Regions from separate parts of the Terrabacter sp. NPDC000476 genome, predicted to be linked through region 1. Evidence: predicted binding sites of a transcription regulator. Region 1 holds the regulator's gene; each other region holds the start of a gene.
The links. The regulator LexA, encoded in region 1, represses DNA repair genes until DNA is damaged. The targets are predictions, from matches to a motif close to TCGAACANNTGTTCGA.

Region 1 (5,620 bases):
CCCGCGACGGCAGCGGGCGCCGTGCCGTGCACGACCCACCCGTAGGCGAACACGTCGTCGCCGATCGCCCCGAGGACGTTGAACGAGCCGGGGGCCAGGGAGGCCTTCGCGACGTCGGCGAACGGCATCCCCGGTGCGCCGAGGACAGCCACGTCATCGATGACGCTCGTGCGCAGCACGGCGAAGCCCGCGAGCGTGCCCCCGTAGGAGTGCGCCCACACGCTCGTGTGCGCCGGACGGTCGCGGGCCGCGTCGACACCGGTCACGAAGTCGGCCAGTGCCGCCGCGTTGTCGCGAGCGAGCTTGGAGCTCAGGACGTTCCGGTCGATCGAGGTGACGATCTCGCGCAGCTGGGGCGCGTCGTAGCCCATCCACGTCACGATGGCGACGTCGCCGCCCCGGGCGAGCTGCAACGCCTCCGAACGCATCCGCACGAAGGTCTCGTCGTAGCGGCGCAGGTCGCCGCCGACGGTCGTCGAGAGGCCCCCGACGTAGGTCGCCACGTGGTCGGCGCGGTCGACGTCGCCGATCGCCACCACCGCCCGCAGATCGGGTGCGCCGGTGTCGACGAGAAGCAACTGCCGCTGCACCCCGTCGCGCCGGGCGAGGACCTCGCGGATCGCCCGGAGCCCGTCGACGCGTTCCTGCGCCCGCGTCCGCTCCCCCGCGTCCCACGGGGCGCCGTCGTGGCCCAGCTCCTGCACGCGCCCGTATGCCGTCCGCTCGGCGCGCACGAGCAGCGTGAGGTTGGCCTCGTGGCGGGCCCCGGCCGGGACCCCGTCGCGCGCGCCGACCCACTCCGGCCGCTCGCGCAGCACCCAGCGCTGCTCCTCGGCGGTGAGCGAGCGCCACCAGGCGGCCGTCGAGAAGACGAGGTCGGGCACGCCACCCGCGACGCCCGAGGGAGGTGGTGACGGGCGCACGGTCGCCGCGCCTGCCGGGGCGCCAGGCGACGCGCCCGCCGTCGGGTCGGAGCCGCGCGCGGACTCGAGCAGCGCGCGGGCGAGCTCCTCGTCGAGCTCCCGGGCCGCGCGCTGCGCCTCGTGGAGGCACGCGTGCACCTCGGCGAGCAGGAGGGCGTCGAGGCGGGTCCGGTGGGCCTCCACGAGCGGCTCGCCGAGCGACGCCCGCACGGGCAGGAGCACGACACCGTCGGGGTCGACCCAGGCGCCCTCCGCGGCCGCGCGGCGATCCGCGCGGCGCACGAGGTCGGCCGCCGCCTCGAGTCGGCGTGCGGCCCGGCCCAGGGCGTGGCCGGTTGCGGCGAGGCTCCGGCCGAGCCGGGAGAGCTGGTCGACGACGAAGGCGTGCCGCGCGAGAGCGGCGCGGGCAGCAGGGCCCGACCACCGCGTGACGGCCGAGCGCCGCCACAGCAGGACCTCGGTGCACCTCAGCACGGTGGCTCGCCGCTCCTCCAGCCGTCGGGCCACCGCCAGCAGCACCGCCGGCCGGGCCTCGCGGATCTCGCGGATGCCCGGTCCGCCGGCAAGGGTCGCGGCGGTCATGCGCGCCGGCGGGACCCCGACCGGCCCGAGGGGCCCGACGGGCCCGACGGGCCCGACAGGGCGGACCGCGCCAGCTGCTCCACGCCGTCGTAGCCGTCGGCGGCGGTACTCACCGCGGCCCCGAGCTCGCGCAGCTCCCACGTGATGCCGGCCAGCCGCGCCTGCCACGCCAGCGCGAGCCCCTGCGCGCCTGCCGTGGTGCGCCCGGCAGGCACCGCGGCGGTGACGGCGGCCAGGTCGTCGGCGATGCCGAGCCGCCGCACCCGCGCCAGCACCTCACCGATCGTCAGCGCGCCCTCGCGCAGCGCCGCGGTGTCCACCTCGTAGTGCATCGGTCGTGGCTCCCTTCCCCGGTGGCGACGGTAGGACCTCGCGGCGCCGGACCGGGCCCGTCATCCACAGGGCGCCGGAGGGAGCAGAACGCCGCACCCCACGCAGGGGTGCGGCGTCCGGCCGGGGCCGGCGGGGTCGAAGCGCCGGTCCCGACAGCCGCTGGAGGTGGAGCCAACGCGGCCGTTGGGGGTCTGCGCACGGTGTGCGCAGAGGTCTGCTGGATCGGAGCGGGCTCAGGATCCGGGGACGACCAGCTGCTGGCCGGCATGGATCTGGCTCGTGCTGAGACCGTTGGCCAGCTGCAGCTCGAGCACGCCGTCGGCGCGGCTGAGACCGGGCAGCTCGCGGGCGGCGATGCCGGAGAGGGTCTGCCCCGGCTGGACCGTCAGCGTGCGCGGCTCACCGGTGGCGGACGCGAGCTGGCCGGCCAGTCCCACGGCGAGCAGGGCCACGACCGAGGCGACGAGCAGGGAGACGACGAGACGGCCGAAGCGCGTGAGCCGCATCGGGACGCGGGCGTCACGGCCCGCCGGTGCGGTCCGGGGGTCCCGTGCGATCCGTGCGGCTCGCGCGGTCCGACCTGCTTCGCGTCCGGTCGGCACGGAGACGAGGCGCGGGCGCCCCTGCGGACCCGACGGGGCCTGCTGCTCCTGCGTCGCGATCGGACGAACGGCCGTCAGCACGGTGGCGCTCATGGTGACCTCCCCTAGCTCCGGATCCACCGAACAGGTGTTCGATGGAACGTCTGGACGATTTCTAGCACGTATGTTCGAAGAAGTCGAGACACGCGTCGAACAGGTGTTTGGCAACTGTGTTCGAACCTCGTACGCTTCCCTCACACCACACACCTCACCAGCCACCACTGACATCGGTCGTCACGACCGGTCGCAGCAACGGTCTGACGAGCCGACGAAGGGGACACCATGGGCGTGACCGAGCTTCCCGACCGCGACACCGGCGACGGGCTGACGGTGCGCCAGCGGAAGGTGCTCGAGGTGATCCGCAACTCCGTCGACCGGCGCGGCTACCCGCCGAGCATGCGCGAGATCGGCGACGCCGTCGGCCTCGCGAGCCCGTCGAGCGTCTCCCACCAGCTCAACGCGCTCGTGGCCAAGGGCTACCTGCGCCGCGACCCGAACCGACCGCGCGCCCTGGAGGTCGTCTCCCCCGACGCGACGGCCGAGCAGGTGGGCTACCGCGGCCGGGCCACGTCCTCGCCCGCCCGCGCCGCGACCGCCACGCCGGCTGCGCAAGGCTCGCGCGGCGTCGGGACGGCCGACCCGGCCGGCGACCAGTACGACACGGAGACCGACTCGGGTGACGCCCGACCCGAGGCCTCCTACGTCCCGGTGCTCGGCAAGATCGCCGCCGGCGTGCCGATCACGGCCGAGGAGGTCGTCGAGGACGTCTTCCCGCTGCCGAAGCAGCTCGTCGGCGAGGGCGACCTCTTCCTGCTCAAGGTCACGGGCGACTCGATGGTCGAGGCCGCCATCTGCGACGGCGACTGGGTTGTCGTGCGCCAGCAGCAGCACGCCGAGAACGGCGACGTCGTGGCCGCGATGCTCGACAACGAGGCGACCGTCAAGACCTTCAAGCGCACCGACGGCCACGTGTGGCTGATGCCGCACAACCCCGACTTCTCGCCGATCGACGGCGACCACGCCACCATCCTCGGCAAGGTGACCGCCGTCCTGCGGCGCATCTAGGAGGCGCGCTGGGCACCAGAGCCCGGGCACCAGGCCCAGGGCGTCAGACCCCGAGCGCGGAACGCAGGCCGGTCAGGGTGGCCCCGAGCGGCGCGTGCAGGCGCAGGGTCGCCTCGGCGTCACCCCGCGTGGCCGAGCGCGTGACGATGGCGACGGGAACGCCCTTGGCGTGCGCCCGGCGCACGAACCGGTAGCCGCTCATCACCGACAGCGACGAGCCGAGCACGAGCAGGGCCCCCGCCGTCTCGACGAGGCCGAAGCAGCGCTCCACGAGGGGCTTGGGCACGGACTCGCCGAAGAAGACGACGTCCGGCTTCACCGTGTCGTTGCCGCAGACGAGGCACCGCGGCGGGTGGAACGACTCGACGAGCTCATCGGCCAGGACGATGTCGCCGTCCGGACGCACCTGCTCGCCCCACTGCGAGCCGACGGCGTGGGCGGCGGCCGCGAAGCGCGCCATGAAGCCCGGGTTGGCCTCCGTCATCCGCTCGTGCAGGCCAAGTCGTGAGGTGACCTCCCCGCACGTGAGGCACACCGCCCGGTCGAGCGAGCCGTGCAGCTCCACGACGTCGCGGGCGCCGGACGCCTGGTGCAGCCCGTCCACGTTCTGGGTGATGACCGGGCCGAGGTAGCCGGCCTCCTGCAGGTCGGCGACGACCCGGTGCCCCTCGTTCGGCTCCGCGGCGTCGAAGCGCTGCCAGCCGATGTAGCTGCGCGCCCAGTAGCGCCGCCGGGCCTCGCCGGAGCCGGCGAACTCGCCGTACGTCATCGGCTCGACGCGCCGGGTGCCGTCGGGTCCGCGGTAGTCGGGGATGCCCGACTCCGTCGAGAGCCCCGCACCGCTCAGCACGAGGACCCCACCACCGCTGACGAGGTCGACGAGGTCCTCGAAGGTGCCGAGGTCGTGCGTGACGAGTGGCAGGGTGCGTGAGGTGGACAGCCGGGTCGTCGGGGACGAGGAGGACAGACCGGTCGGCTGGGACACGCGACCAGCCTACGTCGCCGCGACGCACGACCCGGCAACCCATGCCTGGCTGACGTCACGCCGCCGGAAAGCATAAGAACCCGTTATGATTGCCCCATGATCGATGCTGCGGGACTGAGGGTCATGAAGGCCATCGCCGACGAGGGGAGCTTCACGAGCGCCGCGAACGCGCTCGGGTTCACCCAGCCGGCCATCTCGCAGATGGTGCGCCGCCTCGAGCAGCGCACCGGCACGGTCCTCGTCGAGCGCTACGGCCGGCAGGTCCGTCTGACCGAGGCCGGTCAGGTGCTCGCCCGTCACGCCGTCGGGGTGCTCGCGGCGCTCGACGCGGCCGAGGAGGAGATCACCGCGATCGCGGGTCTGCGCGCGGGACGCGTGCGGCTGCAGGCGTTCCCGAGCTCGTCCGCCACCCTCGTGCCGCGCACCCTCGCGATCCTCAAGGCCCGCCACCCCGACATCACCGTCACCTTCACCGAGGCCGAGCCGCCCGAGTCGCTGGCGGCGCTCCGTCGCGGCGACTGCGACGTCGCCGTCGCCTTCGCCTACGAGGGGGCCGACCTCGGCGAGCTCGAGGAGGACCTGTCGCTCCTCGTGACGCGCCGGCTCATGGACGACGAGGTGCGCCTCGTCGTGCCCCGCGCCCACCCCCACGCCGGTGACGCCGCCGCCAGCCTCGCGGACTTCTCGGCGGAGGAGTGGATCGCCGGCTGCCCGCGCTGTCGTGGCCACCTGCTCTCCCTGGCCGACCACGCCGGGTTCCGCCCCAACGTCGCGTTCGAGACGGAGGACTACGTCGCCCAGCTGGGCCTCGTCACCGCCGGGCTCGGGGTGGCGCTCGTGCCGGACCTCATCCTCAACGCGGCGAAGCACGACGAGGTGGCCACGCTCCCGCTCTCCCCCGCCTCACGGCGCCAGATCCTGGCCGTCACCACGTCCGACCTGCAGCGGGTGCCCGCGGTGGCCGCCGCGCTCGACGCCCTCGTCGAGGCCGCCGGCACGGACCCCCGCTCGCCCCGCGCCGCGCTCGCCGCCGCGGCCCGCTGAGGCAGCCCACTCCGGTGCGCGGCTGACGCGGCCCGTCGCGCTCGGAC
Region 2 (5,620 bases), on a different contig from region 1:
ACGGCCACCTGCACGCCGCCCACGAGGGGCACTACGACGAGCACGGCGACCACGTCGACGGCCGCCACGACCTCCACGGGCACCCCGACACGCACGGGCAGCCCGCTCCGGCGGGCGCACCCGGCTCCGCCACCCCGACGACGGGAGACCGACCATGACCACCGGCAGCAGCACGCGCGACACGACGGCAGGCGCCTCCCGACGACCCACCCGGCAGCAGGCGGCCGTGGCCGAGCTGCTCGAACGCTCCGACGACTTCACCTCGGCCCAGACGGTGCACGCCCGGCTGCGGGAGTCCGGCGCCGGCGTCGGGCTCGCGACCGTCTACCGCACGCTCCAGTCGATGGTCGAGGCCGGCACGGTCGACGTGCTGCGCACCGACGACGGCGAGGCCGTCTACCGGGCCTGCTCGACGCACCACCACCACCACCTCGTGTGCCGCTCGTGCGGCCGCACCGTCGAGGTCGAGGGGCCGGCCGTCGAGAAGTGGGCCGACAAGGTCGCGAGCGACCACGGCTTCTCGGGCGTCACGCACACCCTCGAGATCTTCGGCACCTGCGCGGACTGCACCGCCGAGGCCCGCTGACGCCGGCGGCCGTGAGGGGCGGCCGTGAGGGGGGCGGTCGTCAGGGGGCGGTCGTCAGGGAGCGGTCGTCGGGGTGTCGACGGCGCCGCCGTAGCGACGGTCGCGGTCGACGTAGGCCTCGATGGCGGCCCAGAGGTCGCGGCGGTCGTAGTCCGGCCACAGCCGGTTCTGGAACACCATCTCGGCGTAGGCCGACTGCCAGAGCAGGAAGTTAGACGTTCGCTGCTCGCCGGAGCTGCGCACGAAGAGGTCGACGTCGGGCATCGTCGGCTCGTCGAGGTACTTCTTGATCGTCTTCTCGTCGACCGATCCCGGCCGCAGGCGACCGTCCTTGACGTCGTGGGCGATCCGTTGGACGGCGTCGGCGATCTCGGCGCGGCCGCCGTAGTTGACGCAGAAGTAGAGGGTCAGTCCGGTGTTCTGCGCCGTCAGCTCCTGCGCGATCTCGAGCTCCTTGATGACGGACCTCCAGAGGCGGGGTGCGCGGCCGACCCAGCGCATGCGCACGCCCCACTCGTTCAGCTGGTCGCGCCGGCGGCGGATGACGTCGCGGTTGAAGCCCATGAGGAAGCGCACCTCCTCGGGCGAGCGGCGCCAGTTCTCCGTCGAGAAGGCATACGCCGACAGGTGCGTCACGCCCACCTCGACGGCTCCGGCCACGACGTCGAGCAGCGACGCCTCGCCCGCCTCGTGCCCCTTCGTGCGCGGCAGCCCGCGCGCGTTGGCCCACCGGCCGTTGCCGTCCATGACGATGGCGACGTGCTTCGGCAGCAGGTGCGCGGGGATCGCGGGAGGCGTCGCCCCGGACGGGTGCGGGAACGGCTTGGCGTACATGGGTCTCCGGTCGGTCGGGATCGGGTTCGCTTCGGGCTCAGGCTCGTTCGACGAGACGCAACGAGCGCAGACCTCGCTCGATGTGCCACTGGAGGAAGGCCGACACGAGCCCGTTGCCCTGGCTGCGGTGTCGCTCGTCGCTCGCGTCCGCGACGTCCCAGTCGCCCGTGAGCAGGGACGCGAGCAGCTCGAAGGTCTCCGGGGCCGGGGCGCTCGAGCCGGGCGGGCGGCAGGCTGAGCAGACGGCCCCGCCGGCCTGCACGTGGAAGGCGCGGTGCGGGCCGGGCGCGCCGCACTTGGCGCAGTCGACGAAGCTCGGGGCCCAGCCCGCGATGGCGAGCGAGCGCAGCAGGTAGGCGTCGAGCACGAGGCCGGCGTCGTGGTTGCGCTCGGCGAGCGAGCGGAGCGCGCCGGCGAGCAGGAGGTACTGCTGCGTCTGCGGCTCGTGCTCCTCGGTCAGCTGCAGCGCGGTCTCGAGCATCGAGGTGGCGCACGTGTAGGCCGTGTAGTCGCGGGCGATGGCGTCACCGTAGGGCGCCAGCGTCTCGACCTGGGTCACGGTGTCGAGGTTGCGCCCCTCGTAGCACTGCACGTCGACGACCATGCCGGGTTCGAGCCGGGAGCCGAAGCGCGACTTCGTGCGCCGCACCCCCTTGGCGACCGCCCGCACGCGACCGCGGGTGCGCGTCAGCATCGTGATGATGCGGTCGGCCTCGCCCAGCTTGTGGGTGCGCAGGACGATCGCCTCGTCGCGGTAGAGGGGCATGTCCCCATTCTCCCCCGCCGGCCCGCCGCCGGCGCACCGCCACGCGTGCCCGCTCCGAGGTCGCAGGCACGTCGACCGGGAACGTGGACCGAAAGTCGGCTGTGATCGAACACGCGTTCGACGACTCGGGCTATCGTGGAGGCATGGACGTCTCACTCCAGGGCTCGCTGCTCGACCTCGGCGAGGCGATGACCCTGCGCGCCCTCGGCACCGGCACCGTGCGCCACCCGCTCGCCCACGGCGCCTGGGTCGACGTGCGGCCCGGCTGGCTCGCAGCGGGCGACGAGCTCTTCACGGCGCTGCTGCGCGACGTGCCGTGGCACGCCGAGCGCCGCCAGATGTACGACTCCGTCGTCGACGTGCCCCGCCTCACGAAGTTCTACGGCGCGGGCGAGCGGCTGCCGCACCCGATGCTCGTCGAGGCCCGCGACGCCCTGAGCCGCCACTACGCCCCCGAGCTCGGTGAGCCGTTCGTGACCGCGGGCCTCTGCCTGTACCGCGACGGCCGCGACAGCGTCGCGTGGCACGGCGACCGGGTGGGCCGGTCCCGCGACAGCGACACCATGATCGCCATCCTCTCGCTCGGCTCCCCGCGCACCCTGGCGCTCCGGCCCCGCGACGGCGGCCCGATCCCCGGGTCGACGGCAAAGAGCTTGCGCTACGCCCTCGGGCATGGTGACCTCGTCGTGATGGGCGGTTCGTGCCAGCGGACGTGGGACCACGCGGTCCCCAAGACGTCCGAGCCGATGGGTCCGCGCATCTCCGTGCAGTTCCGTGTCGCAGGCGTCCGCTGACAGGAGATCCCGTATGCCGTCCAGCCGCTCAGGTGGCCCCCTTCCCTACCTCGACCACCTCGCGGCCGACTCGGCCCGCTTCCGCGCGGTGCTCGCGGCCGCGACCGAGGACGCACAGGTGCCGTCGTGCCCCGACTGGGACGCCGACGACCTGCTGTGGCACCTCGGTGAGGTGCAGTGGTTCTGGGGCGAGATCGCCGAGCGCCGCCTCACCGATCCCGACCAGCTCGAGGCGATGCAAACGGCCCGCGAAGAACGGCCGACCGACCGGTCGGGGCTGCTCGCCTTCTTCGACCGCTCGAGCGCGCGCCTGCACCGGCAGCTCACCGACCTCGCGCCGGCCATGCCCCTCTGGATGTGGGCGGACGACAAGACGGCCGGCTACATCGCCCGGCGCCAGGCGCACGAGGCGCTGATCCACCGCCTCGACGCCGAGCTCACGGTCGGCGACCGCACCCCGCTCGACCCGAGGCTGGCGGCCGACGGCGTCGACGAGGTGCTGCGGATCATGCGTGGCCACGAGCCCGACGACGAGCTCACCCACGCGCCCGTCGCCGGGCCGGTGACGATCGCCACCGTCGACGCCATGCACGCGTGGACGGTCACCCCCGTGCGGATCACCGGCACCTGGAACGGCCGCGACATCGACGTGCAGCGCTTCCTCGTCGCCGACGGGCCCGACACGAGCTCGGTCGCCGAGATCAGCGGCACCGCGGCCGTCCTCGACTGCTGGCTGTGGAACCGGCCGCCCGAGGGGTCGATCGCCCGCGACGGCGACCCGACGGCGCTGGCGGCGGTCGACGCCGTGCTCAGCGACTCGATCGACTGAGGGGTCGGGCGCGTCGCCGCACCGGCCGGGGCGCCCAGGCGTGGACGAGCCCGGCGAGCGCGACGACGAGCGGGACGAAGGCGAACAGGTAGCGGGACCGCCCCTGCAGCACGATGGTGAAGGCAGCGATCCCGAGCACCGAGACCGCGACGAGCAGGGTCTCGCGGCGGTAGGGCACGCGCAGCAGGCCCAGACCGGCCACGAGCAGCACGGCCAGCCAGAGCGCCTGGGTCAGGTCGACCCGCAGTGGGTAGGCGTCTCCCTCGAACCCGTTGAGCGCGTGGACGATCGCGGTCGGACCCGTGGCCGGGGCGAGCGTGCCGGGCAAGGAGTCCGGGCCCTCGCCCCAGGCCCAGAACATCCCGTCGCCCCAGTTCCACGCGGTCTTCGAGGCGTAGAACGCGATGCTCCCACCGAGACCGCGCTCCTCCCAGCGGTCGGCGAGGAACTGCGCCGCGTAGGCCCGCATCTGCTCCTGCGAGGCCCCGTCGACGGCGTCGACCATGGGACGCGAGTAGGCGCCGTAGTTGACGACGCCCCCCGGGCCGCGCTGCTCGTCCGCGCCGAGGGCCACCCACCACAGCAACGGTGGCGAGACCTCGGTGTGCAGGCGGCTCGCGTCGACCCCGGCGGCGGAGGTCGCCGCCGCGGACAGCCCGACCCCGAGCCCGACGAAGGCGATGGCCGAGACCGCGCAGGCGGCGAGCACCTGCGCTCGGCGCACCGGCGCCAGCTCGTGGTCGAAGAGGGCGACCACCGTCGTCAGCACCGCGGCGACGGCGATGACCACGGGGGTGGTCTTGACGGCATACGCGATCGCGACGGCCACGACGGCGAGCACCCACAGCACGATGCGGCCGCGCCGCTCGTCCGGCGTCAACGCCCGCGCGGCGAGCGCGACCCCGCCGACAACGAAGGGCATCGCGTAGAAGTCGGTGTAGGGCACCGCGAGCCAGGGGCTCGTGCCGACGAGCACGAGCGTGACGAGCTGCGCCGCGACGGCCGGACCCCGGCCCGCGACGCGTGCGACGAGACCGTGCACGGCATACAGGGTCACGGCCACGCAGATGCCGTTGAGCGGGATGAGGACCGCGTCGGGCGCCAACGAGAACGCCTGTGCCACAGCGGCGCCCGCGCGGTCGATGGCGAGGAGGGGGAGGTTGTTCGGGTAGAGCGAGAGGTAGTCGTAGTCGGCGGCCCGCAAGGGCTCGCCCGCCTGGAGCAGACGTGCCATGTCGAGCATGACGCGGGCGTCCCAGCCGTAGTGGTAGCGCGTCATGAGGCCGATGACCGTCGCCACGGCGCCGCCCCCGACGGCCACGACGAGCACCGCCCCTCGCCGTTTGGCCCAGCCCGGCACCCGCGCGAGCGCCGCCAGCGCGAAGAGCGCGAACGTCGCTGGCACGACCACCTGCCAGCGGTGCCCGACGTTGACGGGACGCGGCGCGACGAGCGCGACGACGGCCACGGCGACGAGCGAGACCCCGGCCAGTCGTAGCAGGGCTCGACCGACGCGGGACTCCATGGCGCCTGACGCTACCCCAACGCGGGGAGCGTCCGGCGCCCCGCCCGTGACGGCGTGACCGACCGGGCGGGGCCGCGGCTCAGGCGTCGCGCTCGGCCCGGTTGACGGCCGACACGATGGCCTTGATCGAGGCCGTGACGATCGACGGGTCGACCCCGACGCCCCACAGCACCCGGTCGCCGACCGCGCACTCGACGTACGCCGCGGCGCGGGCGTCGCCACCCGCGGAGAGGGCGTGCTCCGCGTAGTCGAGCACCCGCACGTCGGGCGTTCCCTCGACGGTCGA
Region 3 (5,620 bases), on a different contig from region 1:
CGGTCACCGAGGTCGACGCCCACCTGGCCGACCACCTGCCCGAGTCGTTCGCCGGTCACCCGACCGCGTTCGCGACGACGTGGGACCCCGTCGTGCGCCACCGGGTCCAGGTCGAGACCGCCCGCGACCTGGCCGTCTCGCGCCTCGGGGTCGACCCCACCGGCGAGCTCGCGGTGGACGACTGGCTGGCGCTGACGGGCCAGGCCGTCCTCGAGGTCACCGGGGGAGAGGTGTTCGCCGACGGCGCGGGCGAGCTGGCCGGCATCCGCCGTCGGCTCGCGTGGTACCCCGACGACGTGTGGCGCCACGTCGTCGCCAGCGACTGGGCGAGGCTCGCGCAGGAGCTGCCCTTCGTGGGTCGCACGGGGGAGCGCGGCGACGAGCTGGGCTCGGCGGTGGTTGCGGCGCGCCTCGTCGGCGTCGCGCTGCACCTCGGCCACCTGCTCGAGCGGCGCTGGCCGCCCTACTCGAAGTGGGTCGGCACGAGCTTCGCCCGACTGCCCCGGGCGCGCGAGGCGGCCGAGCCGCTCCTCGCGGCTGCCCGGGCCGACGACTGGAGCTCGCGCGAGCAAGCGCTCGTCGAGGCGCTCCGCATCCTGGCCCGGGTGCAGGCGCAAGCGGGGCTGCCGACCGTCGGCGATCCGGTGGAGCCGTTCTGGGACCGGCCCTACCGCGGTGTGCGCGAAGCCGTCGTCGTGGCGCTCGGGGAGAGCATCACCGACCCGGCCGTGCGCCTGCTGCCACGCGGCGTCGGCTCGGTGGAGCAGTGGAGCGACAACGTCGACGTCCTGACCGACGCCCACCTGCGCCGTCACCCCCGCGACGGCAACACACCGTGAAAGACGCAACCCACCGGGATCGGATCCCGGTGGGTTGCGTCTTTCTCGGTGTGTTGCGGGGGCCTGGCGCGGGGCGGGTCAGGTGACGGCGCCGCGCTCGTTGAACTCGGGGCGCTCGAACTCGCGGCCGTCGAGCACCGCCTTGACGTGCTCCGCCGCACGCACCGCGTCGACGTGCGTGACGTAGAGCGGCGCGAAGCCGAGCCGGATGATGTCGGGCTCGCGGAAGTCGCCGATGACGCCGCGCGCGATGAGCGCCTGCACGACCGCGAAGGCCTGCGGGTGCCGCAGCGAGACCTGCGAGCCCCGCCGCTCCGGCTCTCGCGGCGTGGCGAGCGGGAGGTCGACCCCCAGCGCGTCGAGCGCGTCGATGAACGTCTGCGTCACCGACAGCGACGCGGCGCGCACGTCGGCGGGGGAGAGCCCGTCGTATGCCGTCAGGGCCGCCTCGAGCGCCAGCACCGACAGCAGGGGCGGGGTGCCGACGCGGGCCCGGGTGATGCCGGGGGCCGGCTCGTAGTCCGGGCGCATGGCGAACGGGTGCGCGTGGCCCTGCCAGCCGGTGAGCGGCTGGTCGAAGTCGTCCTGGTGCCGCGTGGCGACGTAGAGGAACGCCGGCGCGCCGGGACCGCCGTTGAGGTACTTGTAGCCGCAGCCGACGGCGAGGTCCGCGCCGCCCGCGTCGAGGTCGACCTCGACGACGCCGGCCGAGTGGCAGAGGTCCCAGCAGGCCAGCCCGCCGACGGCGTGGGCGGCCTCAGTGATCGCCACGAGGTCCCACAGCTCGCCGGTGCGGTAGTCGACGCTCGAGTACGACGCGAGCGCGAGGTCGTCGCCGATCTCGGCGATCGCGGCCACGACGTCGCGCGGGTGCACCCGGCGCACCTCGAGCCCGGCGAGGGCCGCCGCGGACTCGGTCACGTAGAGGTCGGTGGGGAACGAGTCGGGGTCGGTGAGCACGACCCGGCGCCCCGGGCGCAGCCGTCCCGCGCCGATGACGGCCTTGAAGAGGTTGACCGAGGTCGAGTCGGTGACGACGACCTGCCCCGGGGCGGCGCCGACGAGCCGCCCGACGAGGTCGCCGACCCGGGTCTGCGCGCCCCACCAGTCGGCCTCGTTCCAGGAGCGGATGAGGCGCTCGCCCCACTGCCGGTGCATGACGTCGTCGACGACCCCCGGCACGGCGGAGGGCAGCGCCCCGAGCGAGTTGCCGTCGAGGTAGACCACGTCGTCGGGGAGGGTGAAGAGGTCACGCCGGCCCTTCAGGGGCGAGGCGTCGTCGGCCTCGCGGGCGCGGGCGGTGAGGTCGTCTGAGGTGTGCACCGTCGTCATGGCCGCAACGTATCCGGTGACGGGCGGTCGTCGTCAGACGCCCGCTCCACCGTGTCTCGCATGCCAGACGCTTGTCCACCTGCACGCCACCGACCGACCCGGTCCGGGAGGCCGCGCGCGCACGGCATACGATCTGGCTCTTGTGGAGATCACCGTGGGAGTCCTCGCCGTGCAGGGCGACGTGCGCGAGCACCTCGCCGCCCTGGCGTCGCTCGGCGCCGAGGCGATCCCGGTGCGGCGGCCCTCCGAGGTGGCGGCCGTCGACGGGCTCGTCATCCCCGGCGGGGAGTCGACCGTCATGGACAAGCTGGTGCGCGCCTTCGAGCTGCGCGAGCCGCTCGTGCGGCGCATCGCCGAGGGCCTGCCCGTCTACGGCTCGTGCGCGGGCATGATCATGCTCGCCGACCGCATCGCCGACGGCCGTCCCGACCAGCAGACGCTCGGCGGCCTCGACATCACGGTGCGGCGCAACGCCTTCGGCCGGCAGGTCGACTCCTTCGAGACGGAGCTCGACTACGCGTGGAGCGACCCCGAGGCCCTCGCGCCGGCGGGCCCGGTGCACGCCGTCTTCATCCGGGCGCCGTGGGTCGAGCAGGCCGGCCCGGACGTCCAGGTGCTCGCCCGCGTGGGTCACGGCCCCGCCGCCGGTAGGATCGTCGCGGTCCGGCAGGGCAACCTGATGGCCACGTCGTTCCACCCCGAGGTGGGCGCCGACCGCCGGATCCACGCCGAGTTCGTCTCGATCGTCAGAGAGCACCGACTCCAGCAGTCGGCTGCCCGCCAGTCACCGGAACGCGAGGACACTGCATGAGCGGCCACTCCAAATGGGCCACCACGAAGCACCAGAAGGCTGCCAAGGACGCCAAGCGCGGCAAGCTCTTCGCCAAGCTCATCAAGAACATCGAGGTCGCGGCCCGCCAGGGCGGCGCCGACCCGACGGGCAACCCGACCCTCTACGACGCCATCCAGAAGGCGAAGAAGACGTCGGTGCCGAACGACAACATCGACCGTGCGGTCAAGCGCGCGTCGGGTGCCGAGGCGGGCGCGGCCGACTGGCAGACGATCATGTACGAGGGCTACGCCCCCAACGGTGTCGCGATCCTCATCGAGTGCCTCACCGACAACCGCAACCGTGCGGCCGCCGAGGTGCGCACGGCGCTGACCCGCAACGGCGGCCAGCTCGCCGACCCGGGCTCGGTGTCCTACGTGTTCAACCGCAAGGGCGTCGTGACGGTGCTCAAGGAGGCCGGCTCCGAGGACGACATCCTCGAGGTCGTGCTCGAGGCGGGCGCCGAGGAGGTCAACGACAACGGCGACACCTGGGAGATCATCTCCGAGGCCACCGACTTCGTCGCGGTGCGCCAGGCGATCCAGGACGCCGGCATCGACTACGAGTCCGCCGAGGCGTCCTTCGTGCCCAACCTGCAGGTGCCGCTCGACCTGGACGGCGCGAAGAAGATGATCCGGGTCATCGAGGCCCTCGAGGACAGCGACGACGTGCAGAACGTCTTCGCCAACGGCGACATCCCCGACGACGTGCTCGCCCAGCTCGACGACGAGGAGTGAGCCCGCGGGCCACGCGCCCACGACGGCTCCGGGCCGCAGGTCCGACCAGGAGGCACGCCGGTGACCGGCGTGCCTCCCGTCGTTCCGGCACCGGCCCGTTAGCGTTGGCCCCGAACACCTGTTCGGTTCGTCCCGACCGTCCCGACCGTCCCGACCCACCCGCACCACCCGCACCCCGAGGAGGTATGCCGTGCGCGTCCTCGCGGTCGACCCCGGCCTCACGCGGTGCGGCGTCGGCGTCGTCGACGGCGTGCCGGGCCGGAAGCTCTCGCTCGTCGAGGTCGGCGTCATCCGCACCCCGGCCGGCGACCCGACCCCGAAGCGCCTCGTCGCCGTCGAGGACGAGATGCGCCAGTGGTTCGCCCGGCACCGCCCCGAGGCCGTCGCCATCGAGCGCGTCTTCGCCGACACCAACGTCTCGACGGTGATGGGCACCGCGCAGGTGACCGGCATCGTCATGATCATGGCCGAGCGCCTGGGGCTGCCGGTGACGCTCCACACGCCCACCGAGGTCAAGGCCGCCGTGAGCGGCAGCGGCCGCGCCGACAAGGCCCAGGTGACGACGATGGTGACCCGCCTGCTCGGCCTCGCCACGCCGCCGAAGCCGGCCGACGCCGCCGACGCCCTCGCCCTCGCCATCTGCCACGTGTGGCGCGGAGGCACCCAGAGCCGGCTCGAGGACGCCCGGCTCGAGGTGCTCGCGCGCAGCGGCAGCCGGGGGAGCGGCATACCCCGTCGGGTGCCCCCGGGTGCCGCTCCCGCCCAGCGCCGCCTGCGCGCCGCCTCCGACGCCGTGACCCGGCAGCCGCCTCCGATCCCCACCCGACAGCCAGCCGCCAGCCCCACCCGCCAGACCCCTGGAGCCCAGCCCCGATGATCGCCTCGCTCTCCGGCACCGTCCTCAAGGTCGGCCTCGACTCCGTCGTCGTCGGCGTGGGCGGGGTCGGCATGCTCGTGCACACGACCCCGGCCACGGCCACCGCGGTGCGCCTCGGCCAGCCGGCCGAGCTCGCCACGAGCCTCGTCGTGCGCGAGGACTCGCTGACGCTCTACGGCTTCGCCACCGAGGACGAGAAGCACGTCTTCGAGACGGTGCAGACGGTTTCGGGCGTCGGCCCGCGCCTCGCGCTCGCCGTCCTCGCCGTGCACTCGCCGGATGCCGTGCGCGTGGCCCTCGGCACCGGCGACCTGGTCGCGCTGACGAAGGTGCCCGGCATCGGCAAGAAGGGCGCCGAGCGGCTCGTGCTCGAGCTCAAGGACAAGCTCGGCGCGCTGCCCGGCTCGGCCGGGCACACGGAGCCGGCCCCGCTCGACACCGGCGAGGCCTGGCGCGAGCAGGTGCGCGAGGCCCTCGTCGGCCTCGGCTGGAGCGTGCGCCAGGCCGACGACGCGCTCGACAAGGTCGCGCCCCGCGCGGCCGAGGGCGCCGGCGTGTCGGCGCTGCTCCGTGCCGCCCTGCAGGAGCTGGGCCGATGACCGTCGACCGCGGCTGGGAGCTCGAGCAGGCTGCGCAGACCTGGGACGACGGCTCGTTCGACGCCACGGCCCGCATCGTCGACGTCGGCAGCGACGGCGACGAGCGGGTGGTCGAGGCGGCCCTGCGCCCCAAGCGCCTCGAGGACTTCCCCGGGCAGACGCGCGTGCGCGACCAGCTCGGACTCGTGCTCAAGGCGGCCCGGCACCGCGGCACGCCGCCCGACCACGTGCTCCTCTCGGGTCCCCCCGGCCTCGGCAAGACGACCCTCGCGATGATCGTCGCGAGCGAGCTCGAGCAGCCGATCCGCATCACCTCGGGCCCGGCCATCCAGCACGCCGGTGACCTCGCCTCGGTGCTGTCGTCGCTCGCCGAGGGGGAGGTGCTCTTCCTCGACGAGATCCACCGG

Region 2: a site for LexA is predicted at 2,292-2,307, ahead of ABT295_RS05045 (alpha-ketoglutarate-dependent dioxygenase AlkB). Genes of this name have one in related genera too.
Region 3: a site for LexA is predicted at 3,848-3,863, ahead of ruvC (crossover junction endodeoxyribonuclease RuvC). Genes of this name have one in related genera too.

Annotation. Positions count from the first base shown of each region.
Region 1 is NZ_JBEPDF010000004.1:267,201-272,820, reverse strand. Features, by position in the region: gene ABT295_RS20170 (alpha/beta hydrolase) at 1-1,505, opposite strand, end outside; gene ABT295_RS20165 (hypothetical protein) at 1,502-1,837, opposite strand; gene ABT295_RS20160 (LysM peptidoglycan-binding domain-containing protein) at 2,072-2,533, opposite strand; gene lexA (transcriptional repressor LexA) at 2,762-3,544, shown strand; gene ABT295_RS20150 (Sir2 family NAD-dependent protein deacetylase) at 3,588-4,529, opposite strand; gene ABT295_RS20145 (LysR family transcriptional regulator) at 4,626-5,573, shown strand.
Region 2 is NZ_JBEPDF010000001.1:1,070,968-1,076,587, forward strand. Features, by position in the region: gene ABT295_RS05025 (metal ABC transporter permease) at 1-158, shown strand, start outside; gene ABT295_RS05030 (Fur family transcriptional regulator) at 155-586, shown strand; gene ABT295_RS05035 (isoprenyl transferase) at 641-1,420, opposite strand; gene recO (DNA repair protein RecO) at 1,458-2,186, opposite strand; gene ABT295_RS05045 (alpha-ketoglutarate-dependent dioxygenase AlkB) at 2,330-2,980, shown strand; gene ABT295_RS05050 (maleylpyruvate isomerase family mycothiol-dependent enzyme) at 2,994-3,809, shown strand; gene ABT295_RS05055 (glycosyltransferase-like membrane protein) at 3,790-5,334, opposite strand; gene leuA (2-isopropylmalate synthase) at 5,414-5,620, opposite strand, start outside.
Region 3 is NZ_JBEPDF010000001.1:437,817-443,436, reverse strand. Features, by position in the region: gene ABT295_RS02045 (DUF4037 domain-containing protein) at 1-839, shown strand, start outside; gene kynU (kynureninase) at 918-2,171, opposite strand; gene pdxT (pyridoxal 5'-phosphate synthase glutaminase subunit PdxT) at 2,320-2,982, shown strand; gene ABT295_RS02030 (YebC/PmpR family DNA-binding transcriptional regulator) at 2,979-3,737, shown strand; gene ruvC (crossover junction endodeoxyribonuclease RuvC) at 3,928-4,614, shown strand; gene ruvA (Holliday junction branch migration protein RuvA) at 4,611-5,213, shown strand; gene ruvB (Holliday junction branch migration DNA helicase RuvB) at 5,210-5,620, shown strand, end outside.